3 regions of the Paraburkholderia sp. EG286B genome follow, and region 2 is predicted to be linked to each of the others. Evidence: riboswitches for the same ligand, from Rfam matches in the RefSeq annotation. Region 2 holds a riboswitch; each other region holds the start of a gene.
The links. A riboswitch is a leader RNA that binds a small molecule or an ion and turns the genes downstream of it on or off. The one in region 2 is predicted to bind cobalamin.
Positions count from the first base shown of each region.

Region 1: it holds a riboswitch for cobalamin, as region 2 does, so the genes downstream of both, cobW (cobalamin biosynthesis protein CobW) here and AB4Y42_RS15350 (CbtB-domain containing protein) in region 2, are expected to answer to the same signal.
Region 3: it holds a riboswitch for cobalamin, as region 2 does, so the genes downstream of both, cobG (precorrin-3B synthase) here and AB4Y42_RS15350 (CbtB-domain containing protein) in region 2, are expected to answer to the same signal.

Region 1 is NZ_JBFRCF010000009.1:265,466-271,605, reverse strand. It holds gene AB4Y42_RS21425 (cobyrinate a,c-diamide synthase) at 1-54, opposite strand, end outside; gene cobO (cob(I)yrinic acid a,c-diamide adenosyltransferase) at 59-661, opposite strand; gene AB4Y42_RS21415 (cobalamin biosynthesis protein) at 661-1,152, opposite strand; cobalamin riboswitch at 1,295-1,565, shown strand; gene cobW (cobalamin biosynthesis protein CobW) at 1,779-2,870, shown strand; gene cobN (cobaltochelatase subunit CobN) at 2,898-6,140, shown strand, end outside.
Region 2 is NZ_JBFRCF010000006.1:261,705-267,844, forward strand. It holds gene AB4Y42_RS15340 (AbrB/MazE/SpoVT family DNA-binding domain-containing protein) at 1-154, opposite strand, end outside; gene AB4Y42_RS15345 (histidine phosphatase family protein) at 283-912, opposite strand; cobalamin riboswitch at 957-1,102, shown strand; gene AB4Y42_RS15350 (CbtB-domain containing protein) at 1,142-1,360, shown strand; gene AB4Y42_RS15355 (CbtA family protein) at 1,374-2,126, shown strand; gene AB4Y42_RS15360 (ABC transporter permease) at 2,444-3,133, shown strand; gene AB4Y42_RS15365 (ABC transporter permease) at 3,147-3,860, shown strand; gene AB4Y42_RS15370 (ABC transporter ATP-binding protein) at 3,892-4,680, shown strand; gene AB4Y42_RS15375 (GlxA family transcriptional regulator) at 4,714-5,808, shown strand; gene AB4Y42_RS15380 (aspartate aminotransferase family protein) at 6,038-6,140, shown strand, end outside.
Region 3 is NZ_JBFRCF010000009.1:252,085-258,224, reverse strand. It holds gene AB4Y42_RS21375 (precorrin-2 C(20)-methyltransferase) at 1-206, opposite strand, end outside; gene AB4Y42_RS21370 (precorrin-8X methylmutase) at 207-833, opposite strand; gene cobG (precorrin-3B synthase) at 826-2,211, opposite strand; cobalamin riboswitch at 2,277-2,465, opposite strand; gene cbiE (precorrin-6y C5,15-methyltransferase (decarboxylating) subunit CbiE) at 2,596-3,822, shown strand; gene AB4Y42_RS21355 (cobalt-precorrin-6A reductase) at 3,819-4,562, shown strand; gene cobM (precorrin-4 C(11)-methyltransferase) at 4,559-5,290, shown strand; gene AB4Y42_RS21345 (MarR family winged helix-turn-helix transcriptional regulator) at 5,293-5,739, opposite strand; gene AB4Y42_RS21340 (hypothetical protein) at 5,843-6,140, shown strand, end outside.

The sequences.
Region 1 (6,140 bases), on a different contig from region 2:
GCCCGAAGCGGGCGCGCTGATGAAGAGCGCGGGGCAGGCAACCGTTGCGCTCATGCGCTCAAAACTCCACGCCCTTTTGCGCTTTCACGCCTTGCTCGCGATACGGATGCTTCACGAGGCGCATTTCCGTGACGAGGTCGGCCGCTTCGATCAGGGCGTCGGGCGCATGGCGACCCGTCACGACCACGTGCACGTGCGGCGCGCGCGAGGCGATCACACCGAGCACTTCGTCGAGCGGCAGGTACTCGTATTTGAGCACCGTGTTGAGTTCGTCGAGGATCACCATGGCGTACTCGCCGCTCTCGATCATGCGCTTCGCTTCGTCCCAGCCCTTGCGCGCGGTGGCGATGTCTCCGTCGCGATTCTGCGTGTTCCAGGTGTAGCCGTCGCCCATCGTCACGAACTCGCAGTGCGCAACACTGCCGAGGAAATCGCGTTCGGCCGTGTGCAGTGCGCCCTTGATGAACTGCACGACGCCTAGCTTCATGCCGTGGCCGAGCATGCGCACGGCCATGCCGAACGCGGCCGTGCTCTTGCCCTTGCCGTTGCCGGTGTTGACGATCAACAGGCCCTTTTCGTGCGTCGCGGCGGCCTGCTTCTTCTCGTGGCCTTCGCGGCGGCGTTGCGTCATGCGTTGGTGCGATTCGGGATCGGTTTTCATCATCGGGAGTGGGTTGGTGGCGGCGTTTTCGCGTCCGCGTTTTCGTGATCTTGCAGAATGCCTGCGATTGCGACCGTCACGCCGTCGAGCGCCAGCTTGCCGCGCACGAGCGGAGCGCCGCCCGCCGCGAGACGCGCGCAGGGCTCGCACACGCCGTCCACACCGAACTGCGCCTGCGCGGCGGCGGAGGGCGGCGCCAGTGTCGGCGTCGCGGCGAGCTGCTCCCGCGTGTACGTCTGCAGCGGCAGCGCGTGTGCCGCGCAAAACGCTTGCAAGGCGGGTTCGCCGGCTTTGGCGTCGAGCGTCGCCACGGCCGTTACGCCGTCGAGCGGCCACGCGCCGAGCGCGGCGCGCACTGCGGCTTCGACCTGCGCGAGCGTCACGCCGCGCCGGCAGCCGATGCCGAGCGCAAGCGGCGGCACGCGCTGCGCGGGCTCCGGCGTGGCTTCGAATGAGGCTGCGCGCGAGGCGCGATGTTCGGCAGGATTCACGGCGAGAGCGTCGATCGAAGGCGTGACCGCAGAGGCAAAACGAGCAAAAGCGTCGCGTTCCAGCAGGCGCCGGATGCGCGCTACGATAGCACACGCTTTTGCGGCTTCCCACGCCTTCCTTGACGCGCAGGCCCCCCGCGCCTACACTCGCACGCACTCTGGTGCTCGCGCGCGCGATTCATAATGCACGCGCAGTTAAACGGGAATCAGGGAGCCATCCCGCCTCGGGCATGGCCAACCTGAACTGCACCCGCAACGGTACAACGAGCGCGGCGTTCGCACGAATGCCGCAAACCGCTTCCATGCTTTACGCAGTCCACGCCACTGTGCAAGCCGGCCGCAAGGCCGCTCGCGCGGGAAGGCGAAGCGGTGTTTCGTCAGTCCGGATACCGGCCAGATACGTGGGATTCGCGCTGCGGGGATGCGGTGCCGGGTCCGTGATTTTCATGCGTCAGCCGGGCGAGGCCCGGGTGCGTTTCTGGTCGTTCGTCCCCTGCAGGTTGTTGCATCGTTGCGCGTGACAGCGTCTCCATGGATACGCGCGTGTGCGCAACACGGCACCCGCACGAACGGCAGGCGCGACGCACCATGCCCCTCGATACGGCCTGGCGCCGAAGGAGCACTTCATGCAAATGCGCAAGATTCCGGTCACGATCGTGACGGGCTTTCTCGGCAGCGGTAAAACCACGCTGCTGCGTCACATTCTTCAGCACGCGGGCGGCCTGCGCGTCGCGGTCATCGTCAACGAATTCGGCGAACTCGGCATCGACGGCGAAATCCTGCGTGGCTGCGGCATCGGCTGCGACGAAGACGGCAACGAAACCGAAGGCCAGCTCTACGAACTCGCAAACGGCTGCCTTTGCTGCACCGTGCAGGAAGAGTTCTTTCCCGTGATGGAGAAACTGCTCGAACGCCGCGGCGATGTCGATCACGTGCTGATCGAAACCTCGGGTCTCGCGCTGCCCAAGCCGCTCGTGCAGGCGTTCAACTGGCCGTCGATCCGCAACGCGTTCACCGTCGATGCGGTCGTGACCATGGTGGACGGCCCCGCCGCCGCGAGCGGCCAGTTCGCCGAAAATCCGCAGGCCGTGGACGCGCAGCGCCGCGCCGACCCGAACCTCGATCACGAGTCGCCGCTGCATGAGCTGTTCGAAGACCAGCTTTCGGCGGCCGACCTCGTCATTCTCAACAAGACCGATCTGCTGGACGTTGCGGACCAGGACGCGCTCATCGCCGAACTGCGCGAAGAACTGCCGCCGCAGGTGAAGATCGTGCGCGCGCAGCACGGCAAGCTCGATCTGCATACGCTGCTCGGGCTCGAGGCGGCCTCCGAGGAGAGCATTCATCTGCGGCACGACCATCACGGTTCCGCCGACGATCCCGATCATCACCATGACGAGTTCGATTCGGTCGTGGTGTCAGGCGCTGCCGCTTCGCGCGAAAGCGTGATCGAGGCGCTGCAACAACTCGTCGATGCGCACACGATCTATCGCGTGAAGGGCTTTGCCGCGTTGCCGGGCGCGCCCATGCGCCTCGTGATTCAAGGCGTGGGCCGTCGCTTCGACAGCTATTTCGACCGCCGCTGGAACGCGCAGGAAAGCGCGGCACAGCCGCTCGCGAGCCGTTTCGTGCTGATCGGCGAAGACCTCGATGGCGCGACGCTGCAAGCGGCCTTCGATACCGCATTGGCGAACCTGCAGACCGCGGCCGCGAAGTGATCGCGCCGAGCTAGACGAGGCTGTTCCATGCATTTGCTGCGCACCACGCCGGGCGGTTTCGTCGACGACACGCAAGGCGTTATCCGGATCGACCAGCAGCCCGCCGAGATCGTCGTGCTCAGTTCGGCGGACACCACGCTCGCGCTGCTGGCGAGCGTGGTGCCGCGTCTGCCCGCCGGTTTTCCGGGCGTGCGGCTCGCGAACGTCACGTATCTGCGCCAGCCCGCGTCGGTGGACTTCTACGTCGAAGACGTCTTGCAGCACGCGCGCGTGGTGGTGGTCGATCATCTGGGCGGCGAAACGTACTGGCCTTATGGGATCGAGCAGGTCGTCTCGCTCGCCGGGCGTCGCGGACAACTGCTCGCGATGTTTTCGGGCGACTTGCAGGAAGACCCCAATCTCATCGCCAAGAGCCGCGCCGAGCCCGAGTTTTGCCGCTTGCTGTGGCGTTATCTGCGCGAAGGCGGCGCGGCCAACGCCGAATCGTTCCTGCGTGCGCTCGCGTGGCGCGCGTTCGACTGGGGCAGCGAGCCCGCGCCGCCCGTCGCGCTGCCGGCCGCCGCACTCTATTGCCCGCAGCGCGATGTCGCGACCATCGACGAATGGCGCGCGCGCTGGCAACCCGGCGCGCCGGTCGTCGCGCTGCTGTTTTACAAGGCGCATCTGCAGGCGGCGAACACCGCCGCTTTCGATGCCTTGATCGCCGCGCTGCTCGCGCGCGGCCTGAACCCGCTGCCGCTTGCGATCACGTCGCTCAAGGACGCCTTGAGCCGCGACGTGCTCGACCAACTGGCGGCCGAACACGACGTCTCGCTCGTGCTGAATACCACGGCATTCGCGGCTTCATCGCTCGATGACCCCGAACCGATCGCGCTCGCCGGCGACGCGCCTGTGCTCCAGGTGATCCTGAGCGGCGGCAATCGCGAAGACTGGGTGAAGGACAATCACGGCCTGAATTCTCGCGACATCGCCATGCATATCGCACTGCCCGAAGTGGACGGCCGCGTGATTACGCGTGCGATCAGCTTCAAGGGCCTTGCGTACCACTGCAAGGAGACGCAGGTCGATGTCGTGCGCTATCAGCCCGACGCCGAACGCGTGGCTTTCGTCGCCGAACTGGCGCGCCGGTGGTGCCGTCTGCGCAGCCTGCCGAATGCAGAGAAGAAGCTCGCGCTCGTGCTCGCGAACTATCCGATGAGCGAAGGGCGCATCGGCAACGGCGTGGGGCTCGACACGCCGGCCTCGGTGGTCGGCATCCTGCGCATGCTGCGCGACGAAGGCTATCGCGTGGCCGATCTGCCCGCAGACGGCGACGCGCTCATGCGCATCCTCACGCAGGGCGTGACGAACGATCCGGACACGCGCGCGCTGCGCCCCGCATGGCAAAGTCTTTCTCTCGACGACTACCGCGCGCGCTTCTCGCAGTTGCCCGTCGAGGCGCAAAACACGCTGATCGCGCGCTGGGGCGTGCCGGAGGATGACCCCACGGTGCGCCGCGGCCGCTTCATGATTGCGGGCTGGCGCTGTGGCCAGGTGTTCGTGGGTATCCAGCCGTCGCGCTCGCGCGGCGACGACACCTACGCGAACTACCACGACGCCGAACTCGTGCCGCCGCACGCGTATCTCGCGTTTTACTTCTGGCTGCGCGAGACCTTCGGCATCGACGCCATCGCGCACGTGGGCAAGCACGGCAACCTGGAGTGGCTGCCCGGCAAGAGCGTGGCGCTCGCCGACACCTGCTGGCCCGACATGGCGCTCGGGCCGCTGCCGCATCTGTACCCGTTCATCGTCAACGATCCGGGCGAGGGCAGCCAGGCCAAGCGCCGCGCCCAGGCCGTGATCATCGACCACCTGATGCCACCGCTCACGCGTGCCGAGAACTACGGGCCGCTGCAAGACCTCGAACGTCAGGTCGATGAGTATTACGAAGCATTGATGGTGGACCCGCGCCGCGCCAAGCTGCTGCGCAAGACCATCCTCGCGACGATCATCGAGCATCGGCTGCACGAGGAATTGAGCGTTTCCGCGCCGCAGGATCAGGCGGGCGAAGACGAATTGCTCACGCGCGCCGACGCTTACCTCTGCGAGCTGAAGGAAGCGCAGATTCGCGACGGCCTGCATACGTTCGGCGAATCGCCGCAAGGCCAGCAGCGGCGCGACACGCTGCTCGCGCTCGGGCGCTACGCATGCGGCGACGGGCAGGGCGCAAACGCGGGCCTGATCGACGCGCTCGCGCGCGACCTGCGTATCGATCACCTCGTCGATCCGGCTACGGTCGATTGGGCTGCGCCGTGGCAGGGCCCGCGTCCGCCGCAACTCGCTGTCGTGAGCGATACGCCATGGCGTCATGCCGGCGACACGCGCGAACGCCTCGAAATGCTGGCGGCCACGCTGATCGAAGACATTTGCTCAGGCGAACGAAGCGATGCGGAGCCTGCATCGCTGCCGCACGCGGCCCGGGTGCTCGCGCGCCTGCGCGACGACGTGCTGCCGCGCCTCGACGCCTGCGGCCCCGAAGAGTTGCGCCAGCTGCGCCGTGGCTTCGAAGGCCGCTTCGTGCCGCCGGGCCCGAGCGGTTCGCCCTCGCGAGGCCGTCCCGACGTGCTGCCCACGGGCCGCAACTTCTATTCCGTCGATACGCGCGCCATTCCGACCCAGGCGGCGTGGGCGCTCGGCATGAAATCGGCGCATCAGCTCATCGAGCGGCATTTGCAGGAGCACGGCGACTACCCGCGCGCCGTGGGGCTTTCGGTCTGGGGCACGGCGACGATGCGCACCGGCGGCGACGACATCGCCCAGGCGTTCGCGCTGATCGGCGTACGGCCGAAGTGGGCTGCCGGCAGCCAGCGCGTGACCGACTTCGAAATCATGCCGGTCGAGGCGCTGGACCGGCCGCGCATCGACGTGACGCTGCGCGTATCGGGCTTCTTCCGCGACGCGTTTCCCAACGTCATGCATTTGTTCGACGCCGCCGTGCAGGCAGTGGCCGATCTCGACGAGCCGGAGCACCAGAACCCGCTGCGCGCACGCGTGCTGCGCGAGCGCGATGCGCTGGTCGCGAACGGCATGGCCGCCGACGAGGCGCGCCGCCGCGCGGGCTGGCGCGTGTTCAGCGCGCGCCCCGGCGCGTACGGCGCGGGCTTGCAGTCGATGATCGACCATCGCCAGTGGCAGACCGACGCCGATCTCGCGAACGCGTATCAGGCGTGGGGCGGCTACGCCTACGCGCAAAAGAGCGCGGGCGATGAGGCGAGCGAGGCGTTCCGCGCG
Region 2 (6,140 bases):
CTTCCTGTCCCTCTGCCAACGCCAGCTTGCTGGCAAGGCTGGCCGGAATGCGCACCGCAAGGCTGTTTCCCCAACGCTTCAGGGTTTGTATCGCCATTTCGTCCTCGTACTGAATCAGCCGCCTGGCCAATAACGTGTTGAGCTTGATGTCCATACCTGATCGCGGTGTATCTACGTGGTTGATACAGTCCCGATGCTAGGCCTCGGATAGGTGTGTGTCAACGCGTTGATACGTGTAGTTTCGCGGCGCATGGACGCAGATCAAGGAATGCCGTCCCTGTCTCAGTCCATCGCTGCGAGCCATACCCAGCCGTGCTCCGAGCGGCGCAGCGCCGTCACGGCAAGCGGCGCGATTTCGATCGAGCGAAAACCCGACGACGGCGCGCCCAGCGCGTGAAGAATCGCCGCCCGGATCACGCTCGCGTGCGTGAAGGCGATCAGGGTGTGTCCCGATTCGGGCAGCGCATCGAGCCAGGCGCCGACGCGCGCGCGGACATCGTCGAACGAGTCGCCGCCGTCTGGCGGCCTGAAGCCTGGATCGCGCGTCCAGGCCGCAAGGGCTTCGGGCGCTTCCCGCGCGAGATCCGTCAGGCGCCGGCCTTGCCACGCGCCGAAGGCGGCTTCGGCGAGCGCGTCAGCTGGCGTTGCCCCCGCGAAGCCTGCCGCGCGTGCGCTCGCGCGCGCGATCGCTGCGGGACTCGTGAGCGCGCACGGCGCCTCGCCATGGCGATGACCGCCGGCCAGCCGCACGTGCCAGCGCTCGCGCCAGGCGGCGAGCGCCTCGAGTGCGCGCGCGTCGAGCGCTGCTTCGGCGTCACCGCCCGCTACAGGCACGTCAGGCTCGTGCGGGAACGTGCCCGAGCGCAGCGCGGCATTGGCCGCATGGCTCACCAGCCAGACTGTCGTCGACATGCTTCTCCTTTTGCTTCGCCACTCTGTGGCTGACATTCGAGCCGCGGCCAGCCGCCGCAGCGCGTAGAATACAGGCTCCACGACACGCGGAAGCCGGTGCAAGTCCGGCGCGGTCGCGCCACTGTAACTGGTTGCCGTCGAAAACATCGAAGCAACGGAAGTCAGACCTGCGCGTCGTGAACCACTCTTTCAACGACTAGCGGGGCGCGTAACCCCAGGAGAAGTCAGCATGTCCGAAACCACATTCCCCTTGCAGCACGCACCGGCCGCGCCGGCGCCCATTCCGCTGCGGGAGATCCTGCCCTGGGCGATCTTCGGCGGCCTCATGCTGCTGCTGGCCCTGTACTTCGTGGGCGCCGAGCAGGGCGCCACCGCGATCTTCCCGGGCATGTACGTCCACGAGTTCGTTCACGACGGCCGCCATCTGCTCGGCTTCCCCTGCCACTGACCGGGAGCTGAACATGGTTGGCAAGTTGCTGGTACGCGGCATGCTCGCAGGCATCGCCGCGGGACTCCTCACGTTCGGCTTCGCGAAGATCGCGGGCGAGCCCCAGGTCGATCAGGCGATTTCCTTCGAGGAGAAAGCGGACGCCGCGAAGGGCGAAGCGCCCGAGCCCGAAATCGTCAGCCGCGAGACCCAGGCGAGCTTCGGTCTCTTCACGGGCGTGATGGTCTATGGCGCGTCGATCGGCGGGCTCTTTGCGCTCGTCTTCGCGTATGCGAATGGCCGCGCGGGGCGTCTTTCGCCGCGCGCGCTCTCGGCCTGGCTCGCGCTCGCGGCGTTCGTCGCGATCTACATGGTGCCGAACATCAAGTATCCGTCGAATCCGCCCTCGGTCGGCGACCCGGAGACGATCGGCTATCGAACCGGGCTCTTCTTCCTGATGATCGCGATCTCGATCGCCGTGTCGGTGTTATCGCTCAAGGTGCGCGCCGCGTTCGTGCCGCGTCTGGGCGTCTGGAACGCTTCGATCGTGGCGCTCGTGCTGTTCGTCGTCGTGATCGGCGCGGTCCAGCTCGCGCTGCCGACGATCAACGAGGTGCCCGCCGCGTTCCCGGCCGTGCTGCTGTGGAAGTTCCGCACGGTGTCGATCGGCATGCAGCTCATTCTCTGGACCACGATCGGCCTGCTGTTCGGCGCGCTCGCCGAACAGCTGCTCGGCGCGAACGCCCGTGCGGGCAGCGCACGCGGCACGCAAACGCGCGCCGCGTAAGCTCCGCCGGGTCGCGGCGCGCACGCCGCGCGCCTATCGAAAAAGCGACCCCAAACTTGCGTAAATGCCCCGCGCGCCTCGCGTGCCGGGGCATTTTTTTCCGCCTTTCAAAAGCATCGCGCCCGCGGCTGTGCGGGCCTGATCCGCACGCGCCGACGCGTCGCGCGGCAATGCTGCACTGCAATATCCGCGCCGCGCTAGTTTGAGCAATCCATTTTGCACTGAGACGATCCGCGCCAGTTCATCGGTTTCGGCGGCGCCCACGTGCCGCGCGAGGCCGCCCGAAACGACAAAACAACTTTGTTCCGGAGACGCGCGTGATCCTTTACGGCTTTGGCCCGGTGCTGCTCGCCGGCACGATCCAGACCATCGAACTTTCGCTCCTCTCGCTCGGCGTGGCTGTCCTGCTCGGCCTGGCGGGCGCGGCAGCCAAGCTCTCGTTCAACCGGCCGCTCGCGGCCGTGGCGACCGCCTACACGACGCTGATCCGCTCGGTGCCCGACCTCGTGCTGATGCTGCTGCTCTTCTACAGCATCCAGATCGGCGTGAACGAGGCCACCGACGCGCTCGGCATGGCGCAGATCGATATCGATCCGTTCGTGGCCGGCGTCGTCACGCTCGGCTTCATTTATGGCGCGTACTTCACCGAAACCTTTCGCGGCGCGTTTCTCGCGGTGCCGCGCGGCCAGCTCGAAGCGGGCCACGCCTACGGCATGAGCGGGGCGCGCGTGTTCGCCCGCATCCTCTTTCCGCAGATGATGCGGTTCGCGCTGCCCGGCATCGGCAACAACTGGCAGGTGCTCGTCAAGGCGACGGCGCTCGTCTCGATCATCGGTCTCGCCGATGTCGTGAAGGCCGCCCAGGACGCGGGCCGCAGCACCTTCAACCTGTTCTTCTTCCTCGTGATCGCGGCGCTCATCTATCTCGCGATCACCACGCTCTCGAACTTCGCGCTCGTCTGGCTCGAACGCCGCTATTCGGTGGGCGTGCGTCACGCGCAACTGTGAGGAAAAGGCCGTCATGAACGAAATCATCCAGCAATTCGGCCGCGCGTTCCTTTACTGGGACGGCGAGCATGTCTCGGGCCTCGCGATGACGCTGTGGCTGCTCGTGATCTCCGTCGCCTTCGGCTTCGTGTGCGCGGTGCCGCTCGCCGTGGCGCGCGTCTCGAGCCGCCGCTGGCTCTCGCTGCCGGTGCGTTTCTACACCTACGTGTTTCGCGGCACGCCGCTCTACGTGCAGTTGCTGCTCATCTACACGGGCGTGTACAGTCTCGCGTTCATCCGTTCGGAGCCGCTGCTCGACGCGTTCTTCCGCAGCGGCCTGAACTGCGCGGTGCTCGCGTTCGCGCTCAACACCTGTGCGTACACGACGGAGATTTTCGCGGGCGCGATCCGCGCGACCTCGCACGGCGAAGTGGAAGCGGCGCGCGCCTACGGCATGAGCCCGTTCACGATGTACTGGCGCGTGATCCTGCCTTCGGCGCTGCGCCGCGCACTGCCGCTGTACAGTAACGAAGTGATCCTGATGCTGCACGCGACCACGGTGGCCTTCACCGCGACGGTGCCCGACATTCTCAAGGTCGCGCGCGACGCCAACTCGGTCACCTACCGCTCGTTCGAGTCGTTCGGCCTCGCGGCGCTGATCTACTGTGCGGTATCGTTCGTGCTGGTGGCCGCGTTCCGCCGCGCCGAAAAACGCTGGCTCGGCCATCTCGCCGTGCGCACCCGCTGATTCACTGGAACACCGGAAACTGGAGACCATCTTGGCTCAGACGCAATCCTCAGATAGCAAGCTCGTCGCGCGCGACATCCACAAGCGCTACGGCGACAACGAGGTGCTCAAGGGCGTCTCGCTCGACGCGAAGAAGGGCGACGTGATCAGCATCATCGGCGCGAGCGGTTCGGGCAAGAGCACCTTCCTGCGCTGCATCAATTTCCTCGAGAAGCCGAACGCCGGCGAGATCGTCGTGGACGGCGAGGCCGTGCGCACGAAGGCGGGCCGCAACGGCGACCTGGATGTGGCCGACCACAAGCAGTTGCAGCGCATCCGCACCAAGCTCGCGATGGTGTTCCAGCACTTCAATCTCTGGTCGCACATGAACGTGCTCGAGAACGTGATGGAAGCGCCTATCCACGTGCTCGGCGTGCCGCGCAAGGAAGCCGAGGACCGCGCGCGGCAGTATCTGGAGAAAGTGGGCCTCGCGCCCCGCGTGGAGAAGCAATATCCGTCGCATCTTTCGGGCGGCCAGCAGCAGCGCGTGGCGATTGCGCGCGCGCTCGCGATGCATCCCGACGTGATGCTGTTCGACGAACCGACTTCGGCGCTCGACCCCGAACTCGTGGGCGAAGTGCTCAAGGTGATGCAAAAGCTGGCCGAAGAGGGCCGCACGATGATCGTCGTCACCCACGAAATGGGCTTTGCGCGCAACGTCTCGAATCATGTGATGTTCCTGCACCAGGGGCGCACGGAGGAAGAGGGCTCGCCCGCCGATGTGCTCGGCGCGCCGAAGAGCGATCGCTTGCGTCAGTTCCTCTCCGGCAGTCTCAAGTAAGCGGCGCGTTCAGTCTCGCGCCGCGTCTTGCCGATGGTCCGTTCCGCCGCTCTTCCTTCCGCTTCAGTTCCGGCCGCCGCGCCCGGGGGCCAGGTGCCGCTCGCGCGCGCCAGCCGCACGACCCAGGTGGCGATCGTCGCGCTGCCGCCCGTTTCGATGTCGGGCGTGGGCCCGATCGTCGACGCGCTCAATCTCGCCAACGAGATCGACGGCCGCGCGCTGTACCGCTGGCAGATGTGCTCGTGGAACGGCCGCCCCGTGCCGCTCGCGGGTGGCGCGCAGTGGCCCGCCGACTGCGCGTTCGGCGACGCCGTTTCAGCCGACTGGCTGATCGTCGTGACCGAGCGCTACCAGCAGTTCGCCGACTACCGGCTCTTTCTCGCGAGTCTCGCGCGCGTGGGGCAGCGCACGCCGCTCGTCACGGGCATTCACCACGGCATCTGGTGGCTCGCGATGGCGGGGCAGTTGCAGGGCTACCGCGTGGCCGCAAACTGGGAAACCTTCCAGCAGTTCGCCGAGCAGTTCGAGCGCACCATCGTCACGCAGCACATCTATGAAATCGACCGCGACCGCGCGACCTGCTCGGGCGGCCAGGCCACACTCGACTTCATGCTCGCGATGATCGGCCGCGACCATGGCCCGGAACTCGCCGAGCGCATTGCCGACGCGCTGGGCGCCAGCACGCTGCGCAGCGGCGACGAGCGCCAGCGCATTCCATTCGTGACCGCGCCCGGCGAGCGGCACCCGCGCCTGAACGACGCGCTCAAGCTGATGGAGGCGAATATCGAGGACCCGCTCACGACCGACGAGATCGCGAATCTCGTGGGCGTGTCGCGGCGGCAGCTCGAGCGGCTGTTTCGCCAGTACCTCGGCGCGATGCCGTCGAAGTATTACCTGGGCCTGCGCCTTGCCAAGGCGCGCTCGCAATTGCAGCGCACCAGCAAGTCGGTGGTGCAGATCAGTCTCGCGTGCGGGTTTTCGTCGGCGGCGCATTTTTCGAATGCGTACCGCGAGCGCTTCGGCGTGACGCCGCGCGAGGACCGCCGCAACTGGATCGAGCGCCAGCACGGCGGGGCCGCCGCCGAACCGCGCGCGGGCGCGCTCGTCGAGCCGCCGGAAGTGCAGTGAAGCTGGCCGCGGCGCAGCAAGCGCCCGGACCTTGCAGGTTCCGTACGAAAAAACGCGTCGCGCCTGCGCAAGACGTTTGCGCGCAGCTTGCCTACACTGCACAGGTGTCGACGGGCTTGGCGCCGGAGCGCTTAGTCCCGTCCCATGCAACGCCACCTGAGCGAAAGGGCACGGCCCCAACGCACACCGACCCCGAATTCGACACGCACTGAGTAAAAGAGGAATCGCCATGAACGACCAGACTGTGAGCCGCAAGACCTTCGACGAAGTGATGGTGCCGTGTTTCTCGCCCGCGCCGTTCGTGCCGGATCGCGGTGTCGGCTCGCGCGTGT
Region 3 (6,140 bases), on a different contig from region 2:
GTCGTCACGGGGTACACGAGCGGCAGGCGTTCCTGCTCCGCTTCGAGATGGGCCTCGACGATGCCGAACGCATTGCCTTTCTTGCCCTTCGCGACGAAATACGCGACCACGGGCGCGGCCTTGAGCAGGCGCAGCGCCTTGAGCGTGAGCAGTTCGGGGTCGCCGGGGCCGACGCCAATGCCGTGCAGACGTCCTTTGCGGATCATTTATTCGGTCTCCGAAGCGAGTGCGTTGACGGCGGCGGCGGCCATCGCGCTGCCGCCGCGGCGGCCGTGCACGACGACGAAGGGCACGCCGTGACTTTCGGCTGCGAGCTGCGCCTTGGACTCGGCCGCGCCGACGAAGCCGACGGGAAAGCCGAGGATGAGCGCGGGGCGTGGGGCGCCGGCGGCAATCATGTCGAGCAGATAAAAGAGCGCGGTGGGCGCATTGCCGATCGCAACGACGCTGCCTGCCAGATGCGGCCGCCACAGTTCGAGCGCGGCTGCCGAGCGCGTGTTGCCGATCTCGCGCGCGAGATCCGGGACGGCGGGATCGTCGAGTGTGCAGATCACGGCGTTGTCCGCGGGCAAGCGCGCGCGCGTCACGCCATAAGCGACCATTTTCGCGTCGCAGAGAATCGGCGCGCCGCCCGCGAGCGCGTTGCGGCCCGCCATGCCCGCGCCTGCGGAAAACGCGAGGTCGGCGGCCACGTCGACCATGCCGCATGCATGAATCACGCGCACGGCGAGTTTTTCGAGGTCGGCGGGAATGCGCGAGAGGTCGGCTTCGGCGCGGATCGTCGCGAACGACTCGCGATAGATCGCCTGGCCGTCGCGAATGTAATCAGACATCTTGGGTACTCCGGGGCCGCTGCGCGAGTGCCAGCGCGGCGGCTTCGATCGTCAGGCTGCGCGCGACGAGCCGGCCGAAGCCGCTTTGCGTATCGTCGCGCTGGTACAGGTCGTAGTGGTCGGGGGCGCTGGCGAGCAACGTGAACGGCGCGCAATGCGCGGCCGCGCAGGAGCGTTCGCAGCCGCTCAGGTGGGCTTCGGCGCCGGGCGGCAGCAGGGCGGCGAGGCGCTGGGCGTCGGCTTTCGTGTCTGCGCTGCTTTTCGCACATCCGGTCGAGCCCGTGCACGCGATGAGGCGGGCGAGCGGGTCGGCGCGCGAGACGATCAGGCCGAGCGCGTGCAGGCGTTCGAGCGCGGCGGGCATGGCGTGCGCGGGCACGTTCGGCAGCAGCACGCCTTGCCATGGCGTCACGCGCAGCGTCGCATCGCCCGAGTCTTCCGCGAGTGCGGCGAGTGCGCGCAGCGTTGGCGCGTCGATACGGCCGAGCGCGGGCTGCGCGCCCACGTAGCCGCTGCCGTCGGCGTGCAGCGCGTGCGCGCCGAGGCGCAAGCCGGCGGGGCTCGGCGCGCGGCGCCACGCGTGCAGCGTGGCGTCGTCACGCGTCAGCGCGCATTCGCCATGCTGTTGCGCGCGCTGCAGCAGCGCATCGAGCGAATGAGTGGCGAGGACGTCGCGCATGCGGGTGGCGTCCGCGTCCGCGAGATCGAGGAACGCATGCAACAGCGCGCGCATCGATGCGCAAACGTCTTCGGCCGCGAGCGTGCCGACTGGCTGCGCCGTGGGGCAACCTGCGAGCCCCAGCGCGAAGCGCACCGTTGCGCCATAAGGCAGCGCGGCGAGCCAGATGTCGTGCGGATGCTCGAGCATCGCCACACGCTCGCCGCCGTCCAGTTGCAGCGCGAACTTGGGCGAGAGCGCGGCGAGGCGTGGCTCGCGCTGCATCATGTCGATGAGCGCGGCGGCGAGTTCCGTCGTGTCGCACAACGCGTCAGGGTCGAGGCCCGCGAGCGGGCTCAGCATCACGTTGCGCAATTCGTCGGCGGCGCACGCGCGCTCGACCGGGCTCGCGGCGTCGATGCCGGCGGGGCCGAGGCCCGCGCCGATCAGCGCAGCGCTCAACGCCGCTTCCTCGCCCGCGAGCACGCCGCGAATCTGCACGTTCGCGCGATTGGTCAGTTCGAGCACGCCGCTCGCGTGCGTCGACGCTGCGTCGGCGAGGGCGCGCGCCCGCACGGCGCTCAGCATGCCGCCGGGCAGACGGATGCGGCACAGGCCGCCGTCGCGCGCCGCGACCACGCGCACGAGCCCCGGGCACGCCGAGGGGCGGAGCACGGCCAATGCGGCAGCGGGCGAGACGGGCTTCGTTTCGTGTTTCAAGGGAATACCGGGTAAGCATTGCGCGGCAACGGCAGCGATATCGGTACACCCCGCCCGATATGGGTTCGCGCGAACAGTCGGCCGGCAGGTCTCCTGGCTCACAGGTCGTCGACCGCATCGGCCTTCCCGGTAATACCAGTGGCTCAGGTGGATGCGGTCTCGCTGCTCACAGTCGCGAGGGCGGCCACAGCTTGCTGTGTTCCCTGATTGCGATCCGGAGTTAGCGCTTTAGCGCTGACTCTGGTCTCACGCAAAGTTGCCTTAACGGCGCCGGCGGACACGGTATTATGCCCGTTTTCGCGCGTGCTCCGCCCCATGATCGGGCTGCGGGCCCGTGGCGGCGTAGAGAAACAGGCAACAAAACAGGCAACGGCGGGAGAACGCATGCAGGGCAAGCAGGCATGGCTGACGGTGGTGGGCATCGGCGACGACGGCTACGCGGGGCTCGGGCGCGACGCGCGGCGCGCGCTGTTCGACGCGGCCATCGTGACGGGCGGCGAACGCCATCTCGCGATGCTGCCCCCACGCGTGCGTGCGCGGCGCGAGGCGTGGCCGCAGCCGTTCAGCGTGGAGGCGCTGCTCGCATACCGCGAGTCGAATGCGTCCGTATGCGTGCTCGCGAGCGGCGACCCCATGCTGTTCGGCGTGGGCGCGACGCTCGCGCGCCGCGTGCCGCCCGGTGAAATGCGCGTGCTGCCCGCGCCGTCGTCGCTCTCGCTCGCGGCGGCGCGCATGGGGTGGGCGTTGCAGGATACGGCGATGGTCTCGCTCGTCGGCCGTCCGCTCGATGCGCTGCGCCGCCATCTCTACGCGCGCTCGCGCGTGCTCGCGTTGAGCGCGGACGGCCGCACGCCCGCGGCGCTTGCCGCGCTGCTCGCCGAAGCGGGCTTCGCCGCCACGCGTCTTGCCGTGTTCGAGCATCTGGGCGGCCCGCTCGAACTCCGCATCGAGGGCCGCGCCGATGCGTGGCACGTCGAACAAGCCGCGGCGCTCAATCTCGTCGCATTCGAATGCGAAAGCGATAGTGCGCAGACGCCCGCGCGCGGCTGGACGCTCACGCCCGGCCTTCCCGACGACGCCTTTCGCCACGACGGTCAGATCACGAAGCGCGACGTGCGCGCGCTCACGCTCGCGCGTCTCGCGCCGACGCCCGGCGCGCTGCTGTGGGACGTGGGCGCGGGCAGCGGCTCGATCGGCATCGAGTGGATGCGCTCGCACGCCGCCTGCCGCGCGATCGCGATCGAGGCGCACGCCGAGCGTCAACGCTTCATCGAGCACAATCGGGCGGCGTTGGGCGTGCCGGCTTTGCAACTCGTCGCGGGCCGCGCGCCCGACGCGCTCGCAGGACTCGCCGCGCCCGACGCGGTCTTCATCGGCGGCGGCGTGACCGTACCCGGCGTGCTGGACGCATGCTGGGCGGCGCTCGCGAGCGGCGGGCGGCTCGTCGCGAACGCGGTGACGTTGCAGAGCGAAGCGGCACTAGTGGCATGGCGCGCACAGCACGGCGGCACGCTCACGCGCATCGGCATCGGCGAGGCGCAGCCGCTGGGCGGCTTCGACACCTGGCGTCAGGCGTTGCCCGTCACGCTTTACGAGGCGGTCAAGCCATGACGGCGCGCATCCTGCTGCTCGGCGGCACCGGCGATGCGCTGGCGATCGCGCGCACGCTCGGCCCGCAGCACGTGTACTCGCTCGCGGGCCTTGGCCGCGTGCCCGCCGATCTCGCCTGCGCGGTGCGAGTGGGCGGCTTTGGCGGGGCAGAAGGGCTCGCGCGCTTTCTCGCCGACGAAAACATCGCGCTCGTTTTCGACGCCACGCATCCCTATGCCGCGCAGATCAGCGCCAACGCGGCGCGCGCATGCGCGGCGGCAGACGTGCCGTACTGGGCGCTGCGGCGTGCGCCGTGGCAGCCGCAGCCCGGCGACGACTGGCGCATGGTAAGCGGCTGGGCTGGGGTAGTCGAGGCGATTGCGCCGTTCGCGCGCCCGCTCTTCACGCTCGGGCGCGAGCCGCTCGCGCATCTGAGCGAAGTGCCGCCGCAGCAGCACTGGACGATCCGTTGCCTCGAAGCGCATCCCGGCCACGCCCGCGCATGCATCATCGATGCGCGCGGGCCATTCACGGAAGAAGGCGAGCGCGCGCTCTTTACCGAGGCGCGCACCGACGTCGTGGTCAGCAAGAACAGCGGCGGCGCCGCGACCGAAGCGAAGCTCGCCGTCGCGCGCGAACTGGGCTTGTCGGTGGTGATGATGCAGCGCCCGCCGCTGCCCGACGCGCAACGTGAATTCACGTCGGCGCAAGCGGCAAGCGACGCGCTCGCGAACCCTATTCAGCGGAGTTTCCACGCATGACCGTTTTCTTCATCGGTGCGGGGCCGGGCGATCCTGAACTGATCACCGTGAAGGGCCAGCGCCTTGTGCGCAGCTGCCCCGTCATTCTCTACGCGGGCTCGCTCGTGCCGCCGGCCGTGCTCGAAGGCCACCGCGCGCATAAGGTGGTGGACACGGCGCCGCTCAAGCTCGACGAGATCGTCGCATTGCTCGAAAACGCGCATGCCCAGGGCTTCGACGTGGCGCGCGTGCATTCGGGCGACCCGTCGCTCTATGGCGCGATCGGCGAGCAGATCCGGCGCTTGCGCATGCTCGGTATTCCTTATGAAGTCGTGCCCGGCGTGACCGCGACCGCTGCGTGCGCGGCGGCGCTCGGCAGCGAACTCACGCTGCCCGGCATTTCGCAGACGCTCATCCTGACGCGCTACGCCACCAAAACGTCGATGCCCGAAGGCGAGCAGCTAGGCGACCTCGCGCGGCACAAGGCGACGCTCGCGATTCACCTGGGCGTGCGCCATATCGCGCGCATCGTCGACGAATTGCGGCCGCATTACGGCGAAGATTGCCCGGTCGCGGTGATCTATCGCGCGAGCTGGCCCGACGAGGAACGCGTAACGGGCACGCTCGCGGACATCGCGCAGAAGGTGCTGGCGACTGATATCGAGCGTACGGCGCTCATTCTCGTGGGGCGCGTGCTCGCGGCGGAAGGGTTTGCGGATTCGACGCTGTATGGGGCGCAGAAGCGCTAAGGCTACGAAAGCGCGCGCAAGTGCGCCCGCAGCTTGTCCACCTCGCCCTCGGCGAATTCCTTTTCGATTTCGGCATGCGTTTGCTGCCAGAGCGGAAACGCCGCGTTGAGCAGCCGATGCCCCTCGTCCGTGAGGCTCAGCAAGCGGCTGCGCTTGTCTTCCGGGTCCTGCTCGATCACGACGAGACCGCGCCGCTCCAGCGGCTTGAGCGCGGCCGTGAGCGTCGTGCGGTCCATGGCCAGCAGCGACGCCACGTCTTTCATGCCGGGCGGATGCGGCCGGTTCAGCGACATCAGCAGCGAAAACTGCCCGTTCGTGAGATCGAGCGGCCGCAGCACGTCGTCGAAAATGCGCGCGAGATTGCGTGCCGCCCGCTGCATATGCAGACACAGGCAGCAATCGCGCACCAATAGCGTGGTTTCGAAGGGAAGTTTCTTTGCGCGTGCCATGTTGCAATTATGTTGATATCAACCTATGCTGTCAAGGCCGGATGAGCGACATGCCGTTGCTCCCGTTTTCAGACCAGCAACCAGACCAGCAGTTGGAGGACACATGAGCGATCAGAAACTGTTTCTCGCTGTTTTTCTCGGTACCAAAGACAACGCGCGCATGAAGGGTTGGGCGGCGCTTTCCGAAGCGGATCGACACGCAAAGGAAAAGGAGGGCATAGCGGCCTGGCACGCGTGGGTCGAAAAGCACAAGGCGTCGATCGTCGATATGGGCGGCCCGCTCGGCAAGACCAAGTCGATTGGCGAGCATGGCATCGCGGATACGTCCAACGCGCTAACGGGCTATACCGTGCTGCGTGCCGCATCGCACGAAGAGGCCGCGAAGCTGTTCGAAGGGCACC